4 regions of the Aeromonas sp. 25-AL00135 genome follow, and region 1 is predicted to be linked to each of the others. Evidence: riboswitches for the same ligand, from Rfam matches in the RefSeq annotation. Region 1 holds a riboswitch; each other region holds the start of a gene.
What was found. A riboswitch is a leader RNA that binds a small molecule or an ion and turns the genes downstream of it on or off. The one in region 1 is predicted to bind cyclic di-GMP.

Region 1 (5,108 bases):
ACGAGCTGCACGTCACCAGTCTGTTCGTGACTCACGATCAGGAAGAGGCGCTGGAGGTAGCGGATCGGGTGGTGCTGATGAATGCCGGACGGGTCGAGCAGATCGGCACCCCGGCCGAGGTCTACGACCAGCCCGCCAGCTCCTTCGTCCACAGCTTCCTTGGCAGCGTGAACCAGTTCCGCGGTCGGGTGGCGGAGCAGGGATTCGGTGTCGGCGAGCAACTGCTCGGCGGGCCGTCGGCTTCTCATCTGGCCCACGGCAGTGCCGCTATCGCCTATGTCCGTCCCCATGAACTGGAGATCTTGCCAGCCGATGCGCCGGGCGGGATCCGCGCCACCATTACCCGCCTGCTGCCCATGGGGCCGCGCATTCGGGTGGAGCTGCGCGGTGACGGTGAGACCAAAGGAGCTCACTATGAGGCGGAGCTGACCAAGGAGGCGGCCAAGCTGTTTGCCCCGGGTCAGGGGGTGAAGCTGGTGGCCAGACAGGCGCAGTTCTATCCCGACTATCAGATTTGATGCTGTGTTGCGGGCGGTGTGGCCGCCCGGTTCAGGCGCTCTGCCGGGGCATGATCCGGCCAAATAACAAAAATGAGAGGGGCGAGCAGATTGTGTCGCCCACTCTTCGCAGGAGGCGACAAGGTGAATTTTCAGCAGTTACGCATTATCCGGGAGGCAGCGCGGCGGGATTACAACCTGACCGAGGTGGCCAACGCCCTTTTTACCTCGCAATCCGGGGTGAGTCGCCATATCCGCGAGCTGGAAGAGGAGCTCGGTATCGAACTATTTATACGCTACGGCAAGCGGCTGCTCGGTATGACCGAGCCTGGCAAGGAGCTGCTGGTGATTGCCGAGCGCATTCTCAATGACGCCAACAACATCCGCAAACTGGCCAGCACCTTCGCCAACCGCGACTCGGGACGTTTACTGGTGGCGACCACCCATACTCAGGCCCGCTATGCCCTGCCGCGGGTGGTGAAGGCGTTTCGCGAGCAGTTCCCGCTGGTACAGTTGGAGCTGCGTCAGGGCAGCCCGGAGGAGATAGTGCGGCTGGTGCAGACCGGCGAGGTGGATATCGGCATCAGCAGCGAGCAGCTCGACAAGAGCGAAGGGGTGGTGGCATTCCCCTACTACCGCTGGCACCACAACATCGTGGTGCCCGAGCAACATCCGCTGGCAGGCGAGCGGGATCTGACGCTGGCGGCGCTGGCCAACTGGCCTATCGTCACCTATCAAGCCGGGTTGACCGGGCGGGTGCGGGTGGATGAAGCCTTTGCTGCGGCTGGCATCGAGCCGCAGATCCTGCTGACGGCGCAGGACTCCGATGTCATCAAGACCTATGTCGAGCTGGAGATGGGGGTCGGCATACTGGCCGACATGGCGTTCGACACCCAGCGCGATCAGGGGCTGGTGCAGCTCGATGGCAGCCATCTGTTTGCCCCCCACACCGCCTGGATTGGCCTCAAGCAGGGGCAGTTCCAGCACAACTTTGCCTGGCAGTTTATCCAGCTCTGCAACCCCGAGCTGGCGCTGGCGGATATTCAGGCCCGCGCCATGGGCAGCGAGCCCGCCCTCGACTTCCAGATTTGAATCGGAAGAGATGACAGAAGGGGAGCCAATGGCTCCCCTTTTGCTATCCGGTGGCGAGTTACTTCACTTCATCCCACGCCATTTGCCAGTGGGAGCCGATGCCCGGCTCGAACTGGGTGGCGGTGGTGGCCCACTGCACGCAGTAGCCGCTGTAGGGGAAGGGCTTGCACTGATAGACCTTGCCATTTTTCGGCTGCTGCACCTTGGTACCGGCGGTGTAGGACTTGATGTTGTTCGGGAAGACGAAGTCATATTCGCCGCTGCTCTGCTCCTTGAACATCAGATCCATGGTCTGCTGGATGGTCTCGCCGCCCGCTTTCGGAGTGGCCTTGATCACCAGCTGGTGGTGACCTGCCTTGAGTCCTTCCAGCGCCATGGTGAAGGTGTGGCTGCTGTCTTTGATATCTGCACTGCTTTCACCCTTGGCGACGCCGCCGTGGTCATAGAGGGTGCTGGTGACGGCCAGATCGCCCTGTGCGGTGACGGTGAAATCGAGGGTTGCCTTGCCGTTGTCCAGCACATAGTCGCTGGCCAGACCGCTGACGCTGATACTGTCCACCACCGGCGGTTGCTGCTGTTGCAGGTCAATCTCGACTCGATCCAGTTTGCTGTCTCGATGCAGATAGACGGGGTTCATGCCGTAGATCGGATTGAACTGGCCATCGGCTCCTTGCTGACCGGCGCGGATCAGGCTCTGTTCGGCGTTGATCTTGCTGGCGAGGGCATGAGCCCAGCTGTTCTTCTGGCCCTGCTCGGCGGTGGTGATGGTCAGTACGGTCTGCAGATCGGGGCGCTCGCCGTTGGCATCGAATACCCGGGTCATCGCCTTGTCACCCACCGCGAGGTCGATGGAGGGGTAGATGGTGCCTGCCTGGCTCCACTCCAGCGGCGGCTGGCTACCATCTTTGAACTTGGCATCGATGATGTTGTAGAAACTGTTGCTGGTGTCGCCCACTTCCCACACGCCGAGGATCACTTGATAACCGGTGCGCTCCGGCAGGATACAGTTATGGGTCACCTGCTTGGGCGGCTGCACCATGTTGCCGTCGATGACGCAGAAGGGGGTCAGGTCGAACGAGGCGCGGGTGAGCGGCTGGTTGGGGTTCCAGTCCTGCTTGGTGAGGTAGTAGCGCCAGTTGCGGGTGACGTGGTTTGCGGTGAATGTCCAGCTGATAGCGAAGGGACCGGGCTGTACTTCACGTTTGGTCCAGCGGTCGCTGGTCTGGATGTTCAGCTCGCTCCAGCGCGGGCTGCCCGCCGAGGCGATTTGTCCATCCTGCGGGCCGGTTTGCGGGAAACCTGATGGCCCCTCCACGCTCTGGGGCTCCCACTGCACGCCGCCACACTGGCTGTTGCCACCGGTTTTGCACAGGTAGTTGCGGCTCTCGGGCTGGCTGATGTAGCCGTGGGCCAGGGCGCTGCCGCTGGCCAGCAGAGCCAGCACCGCTGCGATGTGATTGAGTTGGATTTTTGCTGCCATACATTCCTCTGTTCGACAGATGTGGGCAGTCAGTTGGCCTGGGGATTCCCCGATACACACTTGCGTGTGGCAACCCCGCTATCCTGGACAAAACGTCTGTAGACCGGAGGCTTTGCGTCCCGACCTTTCGGTCAGTTTGCCAAATGACTAGATGATTAGTGATGGGCCAAATGTTCGGCCATCACCATTGTGCACTGCATTGATTCGTTATTTGAAGTTGAATGTTTAAACGCATCATCCAATGGCGCGCAAATCATTCTAAGTGACTGTTTTTAAATTGCTCTCTTATCTGTGAATGGCACCGATTAACGTTGAATATGCCGATAAGATGCATGCTGATTGCGTGTTGTTGGCGTAATAAAACCTGCCAGCTTGGCTGGCAGGTCGGGTGACAAGGCGACAAGGATTGACGTCATCAATGACGGGCGCGCTGCTCGCCTGACGGGGGAGATATGGGAGCCATCATTGGCGCAGTGGAGGACTCCTTGCCCAGTTTGAACACCGCAAGCCGCTCATCCAGGCTGCGGGAGAGACCGGCCAGCAGCTCGCTCTCCTGCGCCAGTTGCGAGGCGGACTGGGACATCTCCAGCGCCGAGTCGTTGATGCCGCTGACGTTGCGGTTCATATCCTCGGCCACCATGCTCTGCTGCTCGGCGGCGGTGGCGATCTGGGTCGCCATGTCGCTCACATGCTGGATGTGGTTGACGATCAGGGTGAGATCCTGCCCCGCCTGCTGGGACTGGTTGACGCTGCTCTCCGCCAGTTTGCGGCTGGTGTCCATGGCATTGGCTGCGGTGACGGCCCGTTGCTGCAGCTGGGCAATGGTACTCTGGATCTCTTCGGTGGATTGGCGAGTGCGGCTGGCCAGCTGGCGCACCTCGTCGGCCACCACGGCAAAGCCGCGGCCCTGCTCACCGGCACGGGCTGCCTCGATGGCGGCGTTGAGGGCCAGCAGGTTGGTCTGCTCCGAAATGGCGCTGATGACAGCGGTCACTTCGCTGATCTGCATCACCCCCTCCTTGAGCTGGTTGACCTGCTGGGTGGCCTGCTCCACCTCGGTAGCCAGCGCCTTGATGCCGTGCACGCTGGCGTGAACGTCGCGGTTGCCGAGCCCGGCTTCTCCGGTCGCTTCCTGGGTATCCCGCGCGGTATTTTCGGCGTGTCCGGCCACATCGGAGATGGTGGCGCTCATCTCGTTCATGGCGGTAGCGAGCTGGGCCAGCTGATCCCGCTGGCTGGTCACCGCCTGATTGGTCTGCTCGGCAGAGGCGGCGATGCGCAGGGCGGCATCCGCCACGTTGCGAGCCCCCTGACTGGCTTCCAGCAGGGCGTGACGGATGGCATCGAGACTCTGGTTGGTGCAGCGGGCGACCACTCCCAGCTCATCCTTGCCCTGTACCGGGATGCTCACCACCAGATCCCCCTTGGCGACCCGTTGCATGGCGTGGTTGATCTGACTGAGGGGGGAGACGATGGAGTGGGTGATGCGCCAGCCCAGCAACCCCATCAGCAGGATCACGATGGCGGTGGCGGTCCCCATCTTCATGTACTGGGCCCAGATGGTCTGCTGAATATCCTGCAGCAGCATGCCGGAACCGAGGATCCAGCCCCAGGGCTGATAGCCGGATACCATGGAGAGCTTGTCGGCGGTTTCACCCGATGGGCCTGTCCAGATATATTGCAGGGTGCCCTGTTTGCCCCCTTTGGCGATATCCACCATCTGATACCAGAACTGCCCGGCGGTAGCGGCGCCCCCTTCACCCATCTTCTGGCCGACCAGTTCGGGACGGATAGGGTGAACCACCATGGTGCGGTTCTCGTCGATGACGAATAAATAGTTGTTGCCATCAAAGCGGGTGTTGGTCAGCAGCTTGCGCGCCTCCTGCTGGGCCTGCTCTGCTGGCAGGGTGCTGGCCAGAAACTGGATCTGGCTCATGGCCTGTTCCAGAACCGCATTGAGCCGCGCCTCTCGCTCGCTCATCAGATTGCGCTGGAGCGCGTTGGCCGAGATAAGTAGCAGCGAGACAAAACCGACAAAC
Region 2 (5,108 bases), on a different contig from region 1:
GTAGATATCCCGAACCCAGCGGCCGTCGGCGGTCTGGATCTCCACCAGCGCGCGACCAGTGAGCCGATCCTTGAGGAAGGCGCCGCTCTTGTCGCTCAGTTTGGCCAAATCAGCACTGCTGCTGATGACGGCAGTGGTGCCGCTCTCCGGGATGAAGCTCACTCCCCCTTCGGGAACCCCCGCGAGGTGGTAGACAGTCTCGGGCAGCGCCGATGGCGGTGACAAGGTCAGGGTGCCAAGCAGCGTGCCACTGCCGTCACGGGCCTCCACCGTCATCGGGGTCACCCCGTCGGCCTGGAGCGGTTTCACCAGCAGCAGGCTCTTGCGCAGGCTGGTCAGGATGGGTTGGCGATCCCCCTCCTTGGGATGAGACGGCAGGATCTGGCTCTGGGCAAACTGCACGCTGGCAGCCAGGCTGCCGGTCAGATCGCTTTGCGGTGTCGTGTCATTGAATATCAGGGGCGAGGTGGTGGCAGACAAGGGGCCAGCCGCCAGGGTTGCCATGATGAGGGCTGCGATTCGGGTCACATTTGTGGTCATTGTCGGGTTCTCGTTCATATTGCTACCGGGAATGAGGGGGCATGTCGCCATGCCCCCTCATTGGTGAGGAGGCCTCAGTTACAGCTTGCTGCCCCGATATCCAGCCAGACATCGTGCTTGCCCGGCTCATTGCCTTGAGTCCACCACTTAGCCTTCCACTGACGGCCGTTGTGGTTGGTGAGATCCCCGCCGTTGTAGGCAACGGCTGCGTTCCAACCCAGATCAACCTGACTCACCAGCGCCCACTGATCGGCGGCGCGGCTCGGCTCATTACCCTGAGTCCAGTACTTGGCACGCCATACCAGCTGGTTATGGCTCACCTTGTCACCGCCGTTGTAGACCTTGCTGGCCTGCCATGCGGGAACGTTGGCTGCTTCCGGATCTGTGGTGTTACAAGAGCCACCCTCACCGCCTTCGTTGATTGGTGTGACGGTGAGACGGGTGGCCGCGTTGGTGTCGAGTGCGCCATCGGAGACGGTCACTGAAAGGTCATAACCGGTTTCGGTATCCACCGCCGGGGCGGTGACCACCAGGGTGGCACTGTTCTGGCCGGTCGCCGTGATACCGGCAGGCACTTGCCATTGATAGATCAGCTCGTCGCCATTGGGGTCGGATGCCTTGGCAGTGATGCTCACCTGTTTGCCCGCTTCCACCTTGACGCTGGCAGGCAATGTGACCACCGGTGGCAGGTTGGGTTGCGGCGCCTTGTTGGTCACCACCACCTGATCCCTGGCGGTCAGTTGATGGTCATCGGTCACCGTCAGCTCGAATACCAGATTGATGTCGGCGGACACCGCATCGAGTACAACCCGGGCCTTGGCCTGAGTGGCATCTAGCAGGGCAGCCTGCGGGCCGGAGATCTGCTTCCAGCTATAGGTGAGGGCGCCATTTTCCGGGTCGTGGGACGCGGAGCCGTTCAGCGTCACCTCGGTCGGGCCGGTGACACTCAGATCGCTGCCCGCGTTGGCTACTGGCGGCTTGTTGGCTGGCGGAGTGACCCCTTCACCGTGCCCCAGGCCTTCATGCATGGCGTTGAGGATGTCACCGTTGTCGGCATCGATCTCCCAGGAGAAGAGCCCGCCCAGCTTGTTGGCCAGCACGTATTGGCCTTTCGCCTTGACCGAGCGCTCGTCGTCATAGGTGATCAGCTCGCCGGTGGAGGGCTTGAACAGGGTGGCCGCTTCGGCAGTCTCGTCGTAGTTGTACTCCCAGCCTGCGCCCATATGGCTGTTGACGATGTGGCGATAATCCAGCACGCCATCTTCCCAGGTGCCCTTGATCTTGCCGGTGGCGGTGCCGGTGAAGGGATCGTTGCCCTGATATCCGCTCACCCCTTTCCAGCCGCGACCGTAGGCGGCGGCACCGATCACCAGCTTCCCGGAGTCGACCCCTTGCGCCAGCAGCTGCTGCACCGCTGCCTCAGTGTTGTAGCGCTTGTTGGCCGAGCCGTTGGTGGCCTGATAGAGGTTGGCCTGATGACCCAGGGAGGTATTGCTCCAGGCGCCGTTGTAGTCGTAACTCATCACGAAGAGGTGGTCCATGTACTGCTGGGCAGCCTTGTAATCCACATCCTCAATCTTGTCGTAACCGGCACCGATGGCGGAGGTGAGCTGATAGGTGCGACCGGTCTCGGCCTCCAGCTCGTCGAGCATGGCGCGCAGATCCTTCATGATCAGCACATAGGTTTCCCCATCTTTGGTCTTGTCCCCCAGATTGGGGTTGGCGCCATCGCCACCCGGGAACTCATAGTCGATATCGACACCGTCGAAGAACTTCCAGGTCTGCAGGAACTCTTTGACCGAGGCGACGAACACGTCACGCTTGGCTTTGTCATGCATGAAGAAGAAGGGATCGGAGAGAGTCCAGCCACCGACGGAGGGGAGGATCTTCAGGTCCGGATAGGCCTGCTTGAGGGCCATCAGGTTGCCGAAGTTGCCCTTGTAGGGCTCATCCCAGGCGACCAGTGACCCCTGCCCTTTTTGCAGCGCGGCCCAGGGATCGTGAATGGCGACCTGGAAATCCTTGCGCCCGGCACAGGCACGTTGCAGCGCCTGGAAGCTGCCGGAAATCTCCTTGAGGCTGTCGTTGAGGCCATCACCGCCACAGATCGGGGTGAAGCCATAGAGGATATGGGTCAGGTTCTGGGCTGGCAGCTTGTCCACGGTGAAGTTGCGATCATAGACCCCCCACTCCACATAGTAGGTGCCGACCACCTTGCCGGACTTGTTGACATAGGGTTTGTTATTCTCCTGCAGAGCAGGCTTGAGCGGTACGAGGTGGCTGCCATCAGTATCGGCGACCACGATCTCCTTGGCATCAGACAGGGTGCAGCCATCGCCGTTGCACAGCGCGACCTGCATCTGATAGCGGCCCCCCTTGTGCACCTTGAAGGTGGCGGTACCCGCGGCGGAAGAGGGACCGGACCAGACTTCCTTGCCATCCAGCAGCACCTTGGCACTCTGGCCGATATCGCCGTTCCAGATATTCCAGGTGACGGTCACATCGGCGCCATCCTTCACCTTGACCAGCTCGTTATAAGCGGTCGCGGACTGGTTGACTTCGACGATGGCAAACTTGGTGGGGCCCCAACCGATGGCGGGTTTGCCGGGAGCTGCCGCATAAGCGGCGGCGGAGGCGAGCAGGGTGCCGACCATCATGGCCAGCAGTGCAGGTTTTGGACTTAGCATATTGCTTTCCTTTTCGTTTCGTTATGGGAAAAACGAAAGGGCAACGCAACACGACAGGTGACACAAAAACGGCCGCCCCTTGGCAAAGGCAGCCTGCATTCTACTGTGGTGGCCCCGCTATCCTAGGTCGTCTTGACCCTTAGACCGGAAGCTTTGCGTCCCGACTTTTCAATCGGTTTGCCCTTGTCACAACGTTATTTCTGGCGATAAATAATCGCCGATTGACTGTAGGGTAATTCTGATAAGTAAGCAAATCGGACCATTGCCAGCCCACCAGTTACCAACCCCGACAATTACCCACTTTCAAGAAATTAATGTTTAAAAAACAGCCGGATATGTAGACCTAATCTCATCACCTCCAACCAGATACCTCACATCATTTTTTTGATCTGCATCACACCAAATTGAGAAAAATCAATGAGTAAGAACAATATGCGACAAAAGACCCATCTGTATCGCAACTAATGAATTTATAATCGCCGCTTTGCATGGCCAGCAGGTGTCTTCATGCCCAGCGAATTGCCCTCACGCACCCGGTTATCCAGATACGACAAATTTGTTCGTTTGACGATTTATGCCTTGCCACTGGCCGGGATGATCTGGCTTATCAACAGCCTCAATGGCTGGCAAAGAGCAGCGTGTGGCACAGATGCCAGCTATCGGGGAGAGCATTAATCACTAGCCCGGAAGGGCCGCTTTGCAGGCACAAAAGAGAAGCTGGGTGGGGAAACCGATTGGCAGACCCGCCAGAATGTGGCGAAGCGGGGAGAAAAAACGGGGCATGACTGGCATGCCCCGCCACCATTCAATGCTTATTTACAACTGGCGGCTCCCATATCCTGCCAGACGTCGTGTTTGCCGGGCTCATTGCCCTTGGTCCAGTACTGCGCCTTCCACTGACGGCCGTTATGGGTGGTGAGCTCGCCACCGTTGTAGGCCACATTGGCATCCCAACCCAGTTGCACCTTGCTCACCAGCAGCCACTGATCCGCGGTGCGGCTAGGCTCGTTGCCCTGGGTCCAGTACTTGGCCTGCCACACCAGCTGGTTGTGACTCACCTTGTCGCCGCTGTTATAGGTGCTGGCTGCTTTCCAGACTGGCCAGTTGGCCGCATCCGGATCGGTTGCCGTGCAACCACCGCCGCTGCTGGCCGGTTTGACCGTCAGACGAGTTGCCGCGCTGGCATCCAGCCCGCCGTCGGAGACGGTGACGCCCAAGTCATAGCCGATGTCGCTGGTGACGCTCGGGCCGGTGACCACCAGAGTGGCGCTGTTCTGACCCGTTGCGGTGATGCCTGCCGGCACACTCCACTGATAAGTCAACGGATCACCGTTCGGATCAGAGGCGGTCGCCTTGATGGTCACCTGCTTGCCCGCCTCCACAGAGGCCGTAGCAGGTACACTCACCACCGGCGCCAGATTGGCCTGCGGCGCCTTGTTGGTGACAACAACCTGATCCTTGGCACTCAACTGCTGGTCATCGGTCACTGTCAGCTCGAACACCAGATTGATGTCGGCAGTCACCGCATCGAGTACAACGCGGGCCTTGGCCTGAGTGGCATCAAGCAAGCCAGCCTGCGGCCCGGAGATCTGCTTCCAGCTGTAGCTGAGCGCGCTGTTTTCCGGATCGTGGGAGGCCGACCCATCCAGCGTCACCTCGGTCGGGCCGGTCACCTTGAGGTCACTGCCTGCATTGGCCAGCGGCGGCTTGTTGGCTGGTGGAGTCGTCCCCTCGCCGTGGCCCAGCCCCTCGTGCATGGCGTTGAGGATGTCACCGTTGTCGGCATCGATCTCCCAGGAGAAGAGGCCACCGAGCTTGTTGGCCAGCACATACTGCCCCTTGGCCTTGACCGAGCGATCGTTGTCATAGGTGATGAGATCG
Region 3 (5,108 bases), on a different contig from region 1:
CTGCTGTTTCTGATCGCCTTCGTGGCAGACAAGCACAAACGGCACCGTCTCAAGGGGCAACCGCTGCTCTACAGCCTGTCGCTGGCGGTCTACTGCACCTCCTGGACCTTCTTCGGCACCGTGGGGCAGGCGAGTGAATCCCCCTGGTCGCCGGTGCCCATCTATCTTGGCCCCATGCTGGTCTTTCTGTTTGGCTGGCGGCTGCTGGCCCGCCTCATTCTGGTGGCCAAACGCGAGCACATCACCTCCATCGCCGACTTTATCGCCGCCCGTTACGGCAAATCCCAGCGGCTCGCCATGGTGATCGCCCTCATCGCCATCATGGGGATCCTCCCTTATCTGGTGTTGCAGCTTAAAGCCATCGTCACCGGGCTGGATCTGCTGATGGTCAACAGCGGCGGCATCAGCCCGACCAGCAATACCAGCGAGCTGGCGCTCGGGGTCACTCTGCTGTTGGCGCTGTTCAGCATCCTGTTCGGCACCCGCCATCTCGATGCCACCGAGCACCACAAGGGGATGGTGGTGGCCATTGCTTTCGAGTCGGTGGTCAAATTGCTGGCCTTTATCGCGGTGGGGGGCTTCGCCCTCTGGCTGATCCTGAGCAAACCGGGCGAAGCTCACGAACAGGTGACCCGCGACTTCTTTGCGCAGGTGGTGGCGGTGAGCCCCGGTAACCTGCTGGAGCTTGCCATCTATACGGTGTTGGCGATGTGCGCCGTCATCTGCCTGCCGCGCCAGTTTCATGTGACTGTGGTGGAGAACAATCAGGGGCAGGATCTGCACTGGGCGCGCTGGATCTTCCCGCTATACCTGTTCGTGATGGGGCTCTTTATCTGGCCGCTGGCGCTGGCGGGCAAGCAGTGGGTGGGTGCCGATATGGCCTCCGACACCTATGTGATCAGTCTGCCGATGGCTCTCGGTTTCGATGGCATGGCGATGCTGGCGTTTCTCGGTGGCACCTCGGCGGCTACCGGTATGGTGATCGTCTGCACCATCGCACTGGCGATCATGGTGAGCAATGATCTGGTGCTGCCGGTGCTGCTGCGCCGCTTCTGGCGGCAGGGCCGTGACGAGCGGCTGGTACGGCTGCTGTTGCAGGTGCGCCGTGGCGCCATCCTGCTGATCTTGCTGGCGGCCTGGGGGCTCTACCTCTGGCTCGGCGATCTCACCAGCTTGTCGCGCATCGGTTACCTCTCCTTTGGCGCGGTGGCCCAGTTTGCGCCGGCCCTGCTGCTCGGTCTCTACTGGCGTCACGGCAATCGCAAGGGGGTCTATCTTGGGTTGAGCCTCGGGGTGAGCCTCTGGTTCGTCACCCTGCTGGTGGAGAGCGGGCTGTTGGCCGGTTCTCCGCTGGCCGAACTGCTGGCGCCGCCGGACTGGCCCGCATTTCGCGAGCTGAGTCTCGGAGCCTGGTGTATCTTCCTGAGCCTGCTATTCAACCTGCTCGGTTATGTGGCGGGCTCGCTGCTGTCGCGCCCTGCGGTGAGCGAGCGGCTGCAGGCGGCCAACTTTGTCGGCAAGCCGAGTCGCGATACCGCTGCCCTCTATCAGGCGCGGGTCTCGGTCAAGGAGCTGGAGATGCTGGCGGCCCGCTTTGTCGGTTCAAGCCGGGTCAAACGCGCCTTTGGTCGTTTCGCCGGTGAGCGGGGCGGCACCCTGGCGCCACAGATGCAGGCCTCGGCCGAGCTGATTGCCCACACTGAGCGGCTGCTGGCGGGGGTGTTTGGCACTTCGTCGGCGCGGCTGGTGCTCGCCTCTGCCCTGCAGGGGCGCAACATGCAGCTCGAGGAGATCGCCACCATAGTCGATGAGGCCTCCGACGTGTTTCGCTTCAACCGCGGCCTGCTGCAGGGGGCGATCGAGCATATCGGGCAGGGGATCTCGGTGGTGGACAGGGAGCTTCGGCTGGTGGCCTGGAACCGCCGCTACATCGAGCTGTTCCACTATCCGCCGGGGCTTATTCAGGCAGGGCGCCCCATCGAGGAGATCATTCGCTACAACGCCCAGCAGGGGCTCTGTGGTCCCGGTGATATCGAGGATCATGTGGCGCGGCGGGTCGCCTTTATGAAGCGCGGCATTGCCCATATCTCGGCGCGGGAGCGTCCGGACGGGCGGGTGATCGAGATGCAGGGCAATCCCATGCCGGCCGGTGGTTTCGTCATGACCTTTACCGACATCACGCCGTTTCGTGATGCCGAACGGGTGCTGCGTGAAGCCAACGAGCATCTGGAGGCGCGGGTCGCCGAGCGTACCCGCGAGCTCTCCGAACTCAACCGCCAGCTGCTGCTGGTCAACCAGCAGGTGGAGCGGGCCAATCAATCCAAGAGCCGTTTTCTGGCGGCGGTCAGCCACGATCTGACCCAGCCCCTCAACGCGGCCAAGCTGTTTACCTCCTCCCTGCTGGAGATGCTGCCGGCAGAAGAGGAGCCTGCCCGCATCGCCCGTCATATCGACGATGCGCTGGGGGCGACCGAGGATCTCATCAGCGATCTGCTCGATATCTCGCGCCTTGAGGCGGGCAAGTTCAAAGCCAAGAAACTCGACTTCGCCCTGCACGAGCTGTTCGACAACCTGAAGGCGGAGTTCGGGGTGCTGGCGCAGGCGGGGGGGATCCACTTCTCGGTGGTGGAGAGCAAGCTGGCGGTGCACAGCGATGTGCGCCTGCTGCGCCGGGTGCTGCAGAACTTCCTGACCAATGCGTTTCGCTACAACCCGGGCGGCCGGGTGCTACTTGGTTGCCGCCGGATGGGGGACAAGATCCGCATCGAGGTATGGGACAACGGCCCCGGCATCCCGCAGGACAAGCAGGAGGCTATTTTTGACGAGTTCTCCCGCCTCGATCACTCCCGCACCGCCAAGGAGCAGGGGCTGGGTCTGGGGCTCGCCATCGCCCGTGGCATCTCGCTGGTGCTCGGTCATCAGCTCACTTTGCAGAGTTGGCCGGGCAAGGGATCGGTCTTTGCGGTGACCCTCAATCTGGCGACCCGGCCGGTCACGGCCCATCAGCTGGCGGCGCCGGTGGTGCGTGACAGCCAGCTGGAAGGTGTAGCCGTGCTCTGTATCGACAACGAGCGGGACATTCTGACCGCCATGAGCACCCTGCTTGGCCGTTGGGGCTGCGAGGTGCGCTGTGCCGTCGATCTGGCCGAAGCCGAGGAGCTGGTGGCACAAGGGTTTGTGCCGAGACTGGTGCTCTCTGACTACCACCTCGACGACGGCAAGACCGGGTTGGAGGCGCTCGCTGCCCTGCAGCGGGTGTGTGGCGACGAGCTGGGAGGCATCATCATCAGTGCCGATCGCAAGAGCGAGTTGCAGGCGCAGATCCGCGAGCGGGGGTATGGCTACATCAGCAAGCCGGTCAAACCACTCAAACTGCGGGCCCTGATGAACAGCCTGCTGATGCGCTAGCCGCAGCCGGGGCGGCTAGCCGTGAACCGGCTCACAAAACCGCGCAATGATCCTGTGACCCGTGGTCATGGATGAATGCCGAAAACAGAGGTTTATTGGCGAAGATCTCTTCATCTTCCTGCGTAATGGCTGCCAGTTACTCTTTTGGCTTGCCACTGTCGGTGAACGCCGACAGTGGCAGACCGGATTGGCTCACTCTATAGTCGGGATGCGATTTTTTGCATCGCAAATGAAGTAACCGAAGGGCAAACCGATCGCAAGATCGGGACGCAAAGCTTCCGGTCCAGGGATGAGCCGTACTTGAGATAGCGGGGCCACCACAGGTTGTTGTGCACCTTTGCCAAGAGGCCGCACTGCCGTCTGCGTTACCTGTCAGGGCGTAGCCCTTTTCGTTGCCAACATAACGAAATAGGGAAATATAAAAATGCTAAGTCCAAAGCCTACCATGCTGGCCCTTGCGGTCGGTCTGTGCTGCGCCTCGTCCGCTTATGCTGCGGCGCCCGGCAAGCCCACCATCGGATGGGGTCCCACCAAGTTTTCCATCGTTGAAGTCGATCAGGCGGCCACTGCCTACAACAATCTGGTCAGGGTAAAGGATGCCGCCGATGTGGAGGTGAACTGGAACCTCTGGAGCGGCGATCTGGGCCAGAGTGCCAAGGTACTGCTAAATGGTCAGGAGGTGTGGTCCGGCCCCTCGGCCGCAGCGGGCAGCGCCAAATTCAAGGTGAAGAAAGGGGGGCGCTACCAGATGCAGGTGGCGCTGTGCAACGCCGATGGCTGTACCCTCTCTGATGCCAAGGAGATCGTGGTTGCCGATACCGACGGCAGCCATCTGGCGCCACTCAAGGCGCCGCTGCAGGAGAACAACAAGCCCTACGCCAACAAGTCCGGCAAGGTGGTGGGGACTTACTATGTGGAGTGGGGAGTCTATGGCCGCAAGTTTACGGTGGACAAGATCCCGGCCCAGAACCTGACCCATATCCTCTATGGTTTCACCCCCATCTGCGGCGGGGATGGCCTCAACGACAGCCTCAAGGAGATCGAAGGGAGCTTCCAGGCGCTGCAGCGGGCGTGTGCCGGTCGCGCCGACTTCAAGGTGGCGATGCACGATCCATGGGCCGCCATCCAGATGCCGCAAGGCAACCTCACTGCTCATGACGAGCCCTACAAGGGCAACTTTGGCGCCCTGATGGCGCTCAAGCAGGCCTATCCGAATCTCAAGATCCTCCCCTCGGTCGGCGGCTGGACCCTCTCCGACCCCTTCTACTTCCTCGGTGATAAAACCAAGCGCGATGTGTTTGTCGGCTCGGTGAAAGAGTTCCTGCAGACCTGGAAGTTCTTCGACGGTGTGGATATCGACTGGGAGTACCCGGGCGGACAGGGCGCCAACCCGAAACTGGGCAGCCCGAGTGATGGTGCCACCTATGTGGCCCTGATGAAGGAGCTGCGGGCCATGCTCGACGAGCTGGAGGCCGAGACCGGTCGCCAGTATGAGCTCACCTCGGCCATCGGGGCGGGGGGCGACAAGATCCAGGATGTGGACTACAAGGCGGCCCAGCCCTACATGGACCACATCTTCATGATGACCTACGACTACAACGGTGCCTGGAGCAACACCGAGCTGGGCCACCAGACCAACCTTTATGCGGCGAGCTGGGATCCCGATACCAAGTACACCACCGACAAGGCGGTCAATCAGC
Region 4 (5,108 bases), on a different contig from region 1:
GATAAACAGATCCCGTGAGCCATCGCGCTGTTTCCAGAGGGCCAGCTCGCTCAGGCCCAGTTGCAGCAGGCTCTGGCGCAATGCCGCCTCCTGTTGCAGCACAGCTGCGCTGAAGTCAGCCTGCTGACCGTAAGCGGCGCTCTGATCGACCAGATTGAGCAGCTCGAACAGGCCATCGGCCCAGGGTTTGTGGCCATTGATCTGTGCCGCATGTTGCACCGCGTAGCCGAGCGCCTGGTTGAGCTGGGCCAGCATGGGGGCGGCATTCTGGCGGAAGGCGGCTTGCCCAAGCTGTCCCTGCGCCGCTACGCTCCAGGCTTCCAGCACTGTGCCAGCCTGATCCTGCGGTTCAGCTCCCAGCAGCAGGGGGTGGTTGAGCAGATCAATCATCACCCCGGCCAGTGCCCGGGCGACCTGATCACTCTCCTTGCCAACGCCGCCGTGGTAGTTGTGGGCGCGCACATAGTAGAGCAGCTTGTCCATTGCCGGATGGGTCGGCTGGTTGGCCGCCAGCAGGGCTCGTATGCCGCGCACCACCGCCATCAGCTTGGCGTCATCGTGGCCGTAATCCGCCTGCCAGGCAGGACTGTTCTGGCCGCTCACGTCGGCCACCAGTTTGGCGGCATCGCTGTCGAGCAGATCCACATCGGGCAGCTCGGGCTCGGAGCAGAGACGACCGTTGGCGCGGCGGCACTCCAGCTGCTCCTCCTTGCTGGCCAGCACGATGGGGCGATTGAGCACCCGACTCTCCTGCCACGCTTTGCTCTCTGGCAGGGGTTGCCACTCGCCGCCAGCGACCGGGTATTGGTAGCCGCTATCTTGCAGCGTTACCTGAACCTCGCTGCCAGTGGGGATCACCTGACGGCAGATGCGATAGCGGATGGTGTTGCTCCCCTCCTTGCGCTCCTGCGGCTCATCACACTCCTGCTGAGGCGTGAGTTGATCCAGCAGCCACTGATAGCGGCGCCAGACATGGATCTCGCTGACCTGAGCGGCCGCCTGACTGCCTGCCACCGGTTGCAGACGGAAGAAAATCTGCTCCAACCGGCCATCCCGCTCGCTCGGGGTCTCTTCAAGTACCTGCAACTGCTGCCAATCCTGCGGCTGATAGTGCCACTCCGACTCTGCGCAGCGGCCTTGTGCGTTGAGTTCGCAGCGATCCAGCTCCCTTTCACTCTGACCCAGGATGATGGCTTGCGGCAGCGGCAGACGATCCTGCCGCTGGGCGGTCGGCGTGCCCGCCAGCTGCTCCCAGCGACCCTGCTTGAGGCCATAACCAAAGTCATAACTGCTGGCGGGAATGAGCTTGCCCGCCGGAATCCGATCTTCACAGCGCACGAAGCGGATCTGCCAGCCCGCATCTACCTTGAGCTGCGGCTCGCCACACTGCTGTTCGGCCAGTGCAGCGAGATCGCTGCTCTGCCAGTCGAAGCGACGGTAGACCCTGAGCTGCTGGTAAGGAGCATTGCTGCTGCGCGCCTTGAGCTCGTAGGTGATCTCGGTGATGCGCGCGGCCAGTTGCCGCCTCGATTCGCCAGTCAGCTGATACTGTCGCCAGTCATTGGGGGAGTAGTTGGCTTGCGCCGAGGATGTAGCCAAAAGCAGGGGGCCTGCCAGCAGCAGCCACCCGGTACCTGAACGGTTCATTTTTATCCCTTTGTTCTTGTTTGTGTATTGTCTTGCGAGTAATCGCAAGGCAATTTACAGGGACTCAAAGGAATATCAATGATTTTTTAAATGACATATAAATCAATGATATAGCGTTGATTTATATGCTTGCTGTTTTTGAACTCCTGCTGCCGTAGTGAGGGCTCACATGCGACTTTATTGAAGAAGTTGTTAGTTGTGTAAAGTGCGTGTCAGATCTCATTTAATCAACACGAGACATGCAGCAAATGACCAGGAAAAGCGAGATGTCCCTGTGGCTTAAGCCACATTATCTGGGCGCATGATGACTGGTGACTCAATCAGCAAAGCCAGCTATTTGTTCGTGAGGAGGCGGGATGAAAAGATATTGGCCGCCTGTATGGGTAGCACAGGCGACCTGATAAGAGTTGCTTTCAACACCACCTGCTCATCTGTTTCGCGCCAATTTCAGCGTCACTACAGATGAGTCATCAGAGATAGCTGACAGTCACGATCGCCATGTTGCTGGCATTGGTCACTTTGTAGCTGATAGTGCTGCTAATTGAGCTGATTTGACCGGCTTGCTGCAAGTGAGCCAAAGGCATGGTTTGCTTGTTCATGCCTGAATAGCAGGTCACGCTGCTGTCAGAAAAATCACATGGAGATTCATAGATAGTGCCAGTAAACGTCACTGAGCCATCAGCCGCAGAAGCTGTGGATGGCAACAAGGCGGTACCAAGCAGCAAGGAGGTGCATACAGAGAAAACTGTCTTGCGAACTAAACGGGAGGCGGTGTGTTGAGCTTTCATATCTATGTCCTTTTCGTCACAGGTGTTGTACGAAAAGGGCAACGCAATCAAAGAGTAATGCCATAAATCGGCAATAACATCACTCTTCTCAGATGGCAGCTCCGCTGTCTTAGGTATCAAAACCCTTAGACCGGTGGCTTTGCGTCCCGACCTTTCGATCGGTTTGCCCTTTACTCTATGTCTAGATGATAACACTCCACTTTGAGAAATCAATCGGCTTAAAAATCATGAGAGATGGATCACAGTTAGTCTGCATAATTAATAACGTATATTTATTTTTTATCTCAAATCATGCCTGTGAATATTGCGGACAAGCCTCTATATTAGCGCGTCATATCTATGATTAATATGTAATGTAGTAGATGTATATTTATGTGTGGGCTGCCAATAATTTGATTACCTGATTACCTGATTACCTGATTACCTGATTACCTGATTACCTGATTACCTGATTACCTGATTACCTGATTACCTGATTACCTGATTACCTCTTTAGGGGGCGGTTTATGAAGTGGTTGATAACTATTGTCAAAAATAGATAGATTATCTTTGTTGTGTTCTTGTTGAAATTTTGTGTGCGACTTTAAATTCATAGTCTGACAATATTGCAATAGATGCCCTTTATATGAACTTTATTTATTTCATGATATCGTTTTATGTTTCATTGTTGGTTTAAGTCGTTGTTTTTTAGGTGTTTATAAAAAAATTTATACAAATCAAAATGTATTTGATGTGCATCAAACGAGTCGTTAATTTGTTCGTCAAGCAAAAGCGGAATGCGGCTTTCTGCACAGACGACAAGGACGTATGTAGTTGTGCAGTTGAGGTGTAGCGGGAACTACCCCTGATGCGGTGTGCTGCTTTTGCTTATTTAAATAAACCTGAAGAGGCACAGTTTATTATTGGCATGACTTCTCATCGGCTTAATGAGAGACGAGCGCCAACAGTTGCTGTGCAGTATATCGCGGCATCACTTAATATCGTGACTCCAGCATGATTGGAGTGATGCAGTACAACACACGTTAATGTAGGTATAAACGAATGAAAGCTAATAAGATTCTGGTTGCTATGGGTGTTGGTTCCATGCTGATGTGCGGCTCCGCTTTTGCTGCTGGTGGTGCCGGTTCCGGTAAAGTCACTTTTAACGGTGAAATCATCAACGCCCCTTGCTCTGTAGCCCCTGAGTCTGTTGACCAGGTAGTTGAAATGGGCCAGATCAGCACCAAAGAGCTGGCCAACGGTGGTGAGTCCAGCTCCAAGCCGTTCAGCATCAAGCTGCTGAACTGTGAAATCTCTGACAAGGAAGATGCCGTCAAGGTGACCTTCAGTGGTGCCAAAGACCCGGTAGACCCCAGCCTGCTGGTGATCGGTGGTGGTGACGCCGCGGGTGCCGGTATCAAGATGACCGCTCCGGGCGGTGCTCCGATCGTACTGGGTACCCCGACTGCCGCCTTCGGCCTGGTCAACGGTGACAACGAGTTGCCCTTTAGCGCCGTGCTGAAAGGCTATGCAAGCCAAGACACCAACCCGCTGAAAGCCGGTGCTTTCACTGCAGTGACCAACTTTACTCTCTCCTACGAGTAATAGAGTGCCTTAACGTGTGACAAGGGTTGTGGTGGTGCGAGCCACCACAACTTCACACATTCTGTTTCCTCACATCGAACCCTAATCATGAAAACTTCAATGATGGCGGCCATGGTGCTGCAACTGGTGATGATGGCGGGATCAGTCCACGCCAACGAACTCACGGATGGACTAGCCGAATCGGGCTGTACGCTGGAGGTGCTGCGCAGTATTCCATTGCAGGCTCAGCAACTGGGCACGCTGAAAATCAGCGGTTGTCAGGTTGACGGGGCAACGGTGGCATCACTGCCTTTTATTTCCATGTCCGTGCGTGGTGCCATGAGCGATGAGCTGGGCATTCTCAATAACGGCCAATATCACAAGGTGTCCGGCGAGCGCTTTATTGTCTCGGATATCGTCAACAGTGATCTGGAATTCAATTTGGGGCTCATGAGCAGTCAGCTGTTTTTCCAAGACAGTACGACGCTGTTAGAACTCAATTATATGTAAGCAAACCAATTGCTTAGTGTAGATACCTCATTACGTGAGACCTTTATGCAATTCCTAGAGTGAAAATATGAGCGTTTCAACATCAGACTCTGTGAGAAAAAAACATTATTCAAAAATGACTTTTATGCTATGCGTGTCCGGCCTGATGGCGGTAGCAAATCACGCATGGGCAGAAACGGAGTTTAATATTGATGCGCTCGATCTGGATGATCGGACCAAGATCGACCTCTCCCAGTTTGCCGACGAAGGCTACATCCTGCCCGGCGACTACTACCTCGAGATCGAGGTCAACAAGAACAAGCTGCCTCTGCAGAAAATCCCTTTCTACGAGAACGATACTGGCAAGGGAAAGGGCGGGGTGGCCTGCCTGCCGCAAGATGTGATCCCCAAGCTGGCGCTGACCGACGAGGCCATCGCCAAGATCGGTACCTGGCACGATGGCCAGTGTGCCAACCTGCTGGCGCTGGACGGCGTAGTGATCTCGAACGATATCGGTAACGGCTTGCTGCGCATTGCCATCCCTCAGGCGTGGATGAAGTACAGCGATCCCAACTGGATTCCGCCCGAACAATGGGATGAAGGGATCCCGGGGATGATGCT

Region 2: another riboswitch for cyclic di-GMP. It lies ahead of ACW5XC_RS19665 (glycosyl hydrolase family 18 protein); the one in region 1 lies ahead of gbpA (N-acetylglucosamine-binding protein GbpA).
Region 3: another riboswitch for cyclic di-GMP. It lies ahead of ACW5XC_RS19660 (glycosyl hydrolase family 18 protein); the one in region 1 lies ahead of gbpA (N-acetylglucosamine-binding protein GbpA).
Region 4: another riboswitch for cyclic di-GMP. It lies ahead of ACW5XC_RS10120 (hypothetical protein); the one in region 1 lies ahead of gbpA (N-acetylglucosamine-binding protein GbpA).

What each region holds. Positions count from the first base shown of each region.
Region 1 covers NZ_JBSTYQ010000010.1:11,205-16,312, forward strand. The annotation lists gene ACW5XC_RS10865 (sulfate/molybdate ABC transporter ATP-binding protein) at 1-518, shown strand, start outside; gene cbl (HTH-type transcriptional regulator Cbl) at 642-1,589, shown strand; gene gbpA (N-acetylglucosamine-binding protein GbpA) at 1,648-3,069, opposite strand; cyclic di-GMP riboswitch class I at 3,135-3,220, opposite strand; gene ACW5XC_RS10880 (methyl-accepting chemotaxis protein) at 3,485-5,108, opposite strand, start outside.
Region 2 covers NZ_JBSTYQ010000029.1:15,186-20,293, reverse strand. The annotation lists gene ACW5XC_RS19670 (M66 family metalloprotease) at 1-540, opposite strand, end outside; gene ACW5XC_RS19665 (glycosyl hydrolase family 18 protein) at 615-3,227, opposite strand; cyclic di-GMP riboswitch class I at 3,332-3,419, opposite strand; gene ACW5XC_RS19660 (glycosyl hydrolase family 18 protein) at 4,040-5,108, opposite strand, start outside.
Region 3 covers NZ_JBSTYQ010000029.1:9,828-14,935, forward strand. The annotation lists gene ACW5XC_RS19655 (hybrid sensor histidine kinase/response regulator) at 1-3,408, shown strand, start outside; cyclic di-GMP riboswitch class I at 3,643-3,730, shown strand; gene ACW5XC_RS19660 (glycosyl hydrolase family 18 protein) at 3,833-5,108, shown strand, end outside.
Region 4 covers NZ_JBSTYQ010000009.1:37,093-42,200, forward strand. The annotation lists gene ACW5XC_RS10115 (collagenase) at 1-1,647, opposite strand, end outside; gene ACW5XC_RS10120 (hypothetical protein) at 2,118-2,435, opposite strand; cyclic di-GMP riboswitch class I at 2,527-2,613, opposite strand; gene ACW5XC_RS10125 (fimbrial protein) at 3,477-4,019, shown strand; gene ACW5XC_RS10130 (hypothetical protein) at 4,119-4,508, shown strand; gene ACW5XC_RS10135 (fimbria/pilus outer membrane usher protein) at 4,576-5,108, shown strand, end outside.